One region of the Rhodococcus sp. NPDC057297 genome, then DNA from elsewhere that is predicted to be linked to it. Evidence: predicted binding sites of a transcription regulator. Region 1 holds the regulator's gene; the other holds the start of a gene.
What was found. The regulator LexA, encoded in region 1, represses DNA repair genes until DNA is damaged. The targets are predictions, from matches to a motif close to CGAACANNTGTTCG.
Positions count from the first base shown of each region.

Region 2: ACFULT_RS12140 (DUF222 domain-containing protein) is a predicted target of LexA. The motif match lies at 1,263-1,276, and genes of this name have one in related genera.

Region 1 covers NZ_JBHUZE010000004.1:273,200-275,660, forward strand. Annotated here, with positions in the region: gene ACFULT_RS14720 (acyl-CoA dehydrogenase family protein) at 1-747, shown strand, start outside; gene lexA (transcriptional repressor LexA) at 887-1,585, opposite strand; gene ACFULT_RS14730 (hypothetical protein) at 1,994-2,407, shown strand.
Region 2 covers NZ_JBHUZE010000003.1:452,838-455,298, forward strand. Annotated here, with positions in the region: gene ACFULT_RS12140 (DUF222 domain-containing protein) at 1-1,247, opposite strand, end outside; gene ACFULT_RS12145 (amino acid ABC transporter permease) at 1,708-2,461, shown strand, end outside.

The DNA.
Region 1 (2,461 bases):
AGTGATCTGCAGGGAATCAAGACCCGCGCGGTTCGCGACGGCGACGAGTGGGTCCTGAACGGATCCAAGACCTTCATCACCAACGGGATCAACGCCGACCTCGTCATCGTCGTCGCGTGTACTGACCCGGAGAAGGGTGCGCAGGGCTTCAGCTTGCTGGTCGTCGAACGCGACATGCCGGGCTTCGAGCGCGGACGCAACCTCGACAAGATCGGCATGAAAGCCCAGGACACCGCGGAGCTCAGTTTCACCGACGTTCGAATCCCCGCAGCCAACCTCCTCGGTGAGGAGGGAATGGGCTTCATCTACCTGATGCAGAATCTGCCGCAGGAACGGCTCTCGATCGCTGTCGTCGCAGCCGCAGCCATGGAATCCGCGCTGGACATGACCATCCAGTACTGCCGGGACCGCAAGGCGTTCGGCAAGTCCATCGGCAAGTTCCAGAACACGCGTTTCGTGCTCGCCGAACTGGCCACGGAAACGACCGCGACACGCATCATGGTCGACAAGTTCATCGAACTTCTCAACGCCGGCACGCTCACCGTGCAGGAAGCTGCCATGGCGAAGTGGTGGACAACCGAGAACCAGGTCAAGTTGATCGACAGATGCCTACAGCTGCACGGCGGTTACGGGTACATGAAGGAATACCCGATCGCCAAGGCCTACATGGATTCGCGCGTGCAGACCATCTACGGCGGCACCACGGAGATCATGAAGGAGATCATCGGCCGAGGACTGGACCTCTGACCTCGTCGTAACCCCGAGCGCGCGCCGCCGCACCCCCCGAACGGAGCGAACGTGACGTTCGGTCACTTCAAGTGACCGAACGTCACGTTCGCTCCGTGTCGGTACGGGGGGTACGGGGGAGGTGGTGATACGAGCGCGCTCAGAGCTTGCGCATCACGGTGACGACCTTGCCCAGGATTGCTGCGTCGTTGCCGGGAATGGGCTCGAACAAGGGGTTGTGCGGCATCAACCAGACATCACCCTTGGTTCGCTTGAACGTCTTGACGGTTGCTTCGCCCTCGATCATGGCCGCGACGATGTCGCCGTTGTCGGCGACGCTCTGCTGACGCACGACAACCCAGTCTCCGTCGCAGATTGCTGCATCGATCATGGATTCGCCGACGACTTTCAGCAGGAACAGCGACCCCTGACCCACCAGTTCGCGGGGGAGTGGGAACACGTCCTCGACGGCTTCCTCGGCGAGGATCGGTCCGCCCGCGGCGATTCGACCGAGAACCGGCACGAAAGTCGGCGTCGGCAACTGGTCCTCGGACGGAGCGGAACCGTCGGCGACGGCGGCCGCGTGATCCGCTTGCACCTCGTCGAGCCCCCGCACGTCGACGGCCCGAGGACGGTTGGCGTCGCGGCGGAGGAAGCCCTTGCGCTCGAGCGTGCGCAGCTGGTGTGCCACTGACGATGTGGACGTGAGCCCGACGGCATCGCCGATCTCGCGGATGCTCGGTGGATAGCCCCGCTCGGTGACCGACGCCCGGATCACCTCGAGCACCTTGCGCTGACGCTCGGTGAGTCCGGCGTTGATGTCCGTTCCCTCGCCCTCGAACGCCTTCGCGGTCGGCACGGCAGCAGGCTTGCCCGCAGCAGCCTTGCCGGCCGTACTTTTGGTCGCCGTAGTTTTCGCTGCCGCAGTTTTCGTCACAGCGGGCTTCCCGGCAGCCTTTCCGTTCGACCCCGTGCCGTTCGACCCGCTAGAGGTCTCGTCTTTCATTCGTGCGTCCTCCTGCGTGATGCGTGCGTGTGCCGGAACTCGAACGTGCTCGAAGACCAGAACGCGTGGGATGGATGTGACGTGTGGTTTCTGACACGAACTTAGCCCGTTATCGCTGTTGGATCAAACATCTGTTCGATCCGTGTCGCGTTTTCTACTGACTTTGTCGGAGGTGCGTGATAGAACTTTCGAACAAGCGTTCATCGAACGCCTGATCGAATAGCGTTCGAATCCACGTCTCGTTCGACACCGGAGGTTCCGATGAGCATCACTACCGAGCGGCCCGTCCGTACGGAGCAGCACCAGCAGACTCGCCGTGCTGTCCGTACCCGTCAGACAGAGTCGCAGCGTCGTGCGACGATGCAGCGTCGCCGTCATGTCGGCGTGTCCGCGGTCCGCGGCGGCCAGCACGACCGGCGGGCCGACGGGTGCGCAGATCAGGCGCATCGTAGCCAGCGCATCACCGTGCTCGGTGCGGTGGCGGGAGTGGTGGGGACCGCTGTGGTGCTGTTGGCGCTCGTCGGAATGGCAAACCTTCGCGCATCGTCGCTCGAATCCGTTTCCGCGCCCTCCAGTGTCACGGTCCAGGTCTCGGACGGCACGGTCTTCAGCAGCACGGTCTTCAGCAGCACGGTCTCCGGCAGCACGGTCCCTAACGGCACGGTAGGCCCGTAGCGCTGTGTTGTGTCTGCCCCGTCTGCCAGGGGACGGAGCCGGCTCGGTTCCGCT
Region 2 (2,461 bases), on a different contig from region 1:
AACCCTCCGTGACCGTCCGGGTGTATCCCGGAGGCAAGCGAGGGGTTTTCGTCGACGGCGGCCAGAAATGCGTCGATGGCAGCCGACAGACGAACATCTCGTCCGGCGCCGTTGCGGCCGGTCCTCGCCTGATTCGGATCGGGAAGTGTGGCGGCTGAACGGGTTCGGCCCCGTGCAACGATGCGGAAGGCTCTCGGCTCACCTGGTGATCCGGTAATGGTGTCAGGCTCGGGTTCGGGTGTCGTGTCACCTGAACTGTCGTCGGCAGCAGCTTTCTGTGCCTTGGCGGCGTCGAGGAATTCGGTGAGAAGTATCTGCCAGCGGGCGTCGCCTGCGATGAGGCGTGCCGTGTCGGGGTCCAGTACGGTACCGTCACCGAGGGTCGCGGGTTCGCTGGCCAAACCGAGCAGTGTTTCCGCGCTGATCAGTATCTGCAGGAGGTGTGGGCGACGCCTCCGACCGAGGTCGCCCGATCCGCGGACAGGGCAATCCTCCCTGCCGCACAGGCACGCGATGGCCTCCTCTCGGTGGATCAAGGCAACCAGAGCATGTCCGCGCAGCTGTCTCGTGGAACGCGGGTCGTGCGCGCAGACCGTGCCTGCGATCTCGTCGAGAACCGAATTGCATTCCACGCCTTCGAGAGCGGTCATCTTCGCGAACAGAGTGGCCATTCCGTCGGCGCCGTGCTTGATCGACGCGCATCGTTCTTCCGATTCTGCTGCCTTGCGTGCCGCCAGTGCTTCCGCCTCGTTGTAGTCGAACCAGTGCGCCCAGATGCGCTCGCGCAATCGACGGATACTGCACCGAAGTGCGGAGGCCAGAACATCTGCTTCGATCCCGCGGACGGTGTTGTCGCTCGCTTTCGACAGCACGAGCGCGACGGTGCGAACCCGCTGATAGTCGATGTCGCCCACTCTGAATGCGTCGAGGATGGCCGGGAGTCGCTCCTCCAATTCCCTGCCCACGATCAGTCTCTCGCGAGTCGCTGTGCGCGACAGTGCAAGAGCCACCGAGGCCTCGCATTCGACGGCTCGCTGCGCGAGTGTCACGTCCGCTTCGCCGCCCTGGCTGTGGATGTCCGCCTCGGTGGCCAGCCTGAACTCTCCGAGTGCGTACAGGGTGCGGATCAGTTCGGCCGAAGCTCGGTTTTCTGCCCTGCGTGACTCCGCAAGGCCATCGAGAATATCCGCCGCAGACGCGTCGGCCTCACTCCGTACCCGCTCTTCGATGCCCCCCGGCTTCCCCATGGCTTCGAATGTACTCGAACATTTGTTCGATTGCAATACACTCCGAACAATCCGTCTTCCTGGATGCAAGATTTGTAATCAGGGTGATTCGAACCCGAACATCAAGCGCCGCTACATAAATGGGTTGTACTGACTTGACGGTTGCACTGTCGAGCGCATACATTCCTGTCACCATCCAGAGCGACCGAGACTGGGCCATTGGTCGTTCCGCAGGCTCCACTCCCGTCTTGGCTCTACGACGTCGCAGCAGCCCCCTGCCTCCGGCAGGTGTGGGTGCTACCGCCAGGACCGATGGAGGACACATGAACAGCGCACCGCTGTACCGGACCGAGTGGCGTCGTCTGCACGTCGACCTGTGCCGTATCGCGACGTACTGCTGTAGCTAGCGCGCTACCCGCATCGCACCACCCCTCGCTCTACTTACCTCGGCAAAGGTTTCGATCATGCATGCTCACACCCGGTGGATCCGGTGACTCAATTGGACGCGCGGCCCGCCGCCGCAGAACCGACCGTCGACGACGAAGATCTGATCGTCGCCAAGAAATGGCACCCGTGGCGCTGGATCGTCAGCGTGGTGGTTCTCGTACTCGTGGCGCAGTTCGTCCACGGTCTGGCCACCAACCCGGGCTGGGATTGGACGACGTTCGCTCAGTACTTCACGGCGGCGTCGGTCATGTCCGCGCTGTGGTTGACGATTCAGCTGACGTTCTGGGGCACGCTGATCGGGTTCGCGATCGGTATCGGTCTTGCTGTCGCTCGGTTGTCCAACAACCCTGTTCTGCAGGTCATTTCGTGGTTCTACATCTGGGCGTTCAGGTCCATTCCGCTGATCGTGCAGCTTCTGTTCTGGTTCAACATCGCGTACCTGTATCAGACATTGACGCTCGGAATTCCCTTCGGTCCTGCGTTCTTCGAGTTCAACGTCAACAACGTCATCAGTGGATCGACGGCCGCGATCATCGGTCTTGCTCTTCATCAGGCTGCGTACTCGGCCGAGATCGTCCGTGCCGGCATCATCTCGGTGGACCAGGGTCAACTCGAAGCCGCTGCCGCGCTGGGTATTCCGAAGCGGCGCGAGTTCTTCAAGATCGTTCTGCCACAGGCGATGCGGGGCATCCTGCCGAATGCCGCCAACGAGGTGATCAGCCTCTTCAAGGGGACCTCGATCGTGTCCGTCATGGCGATCGCCGAGCTGTTCTATCAGGTGCAGGTCA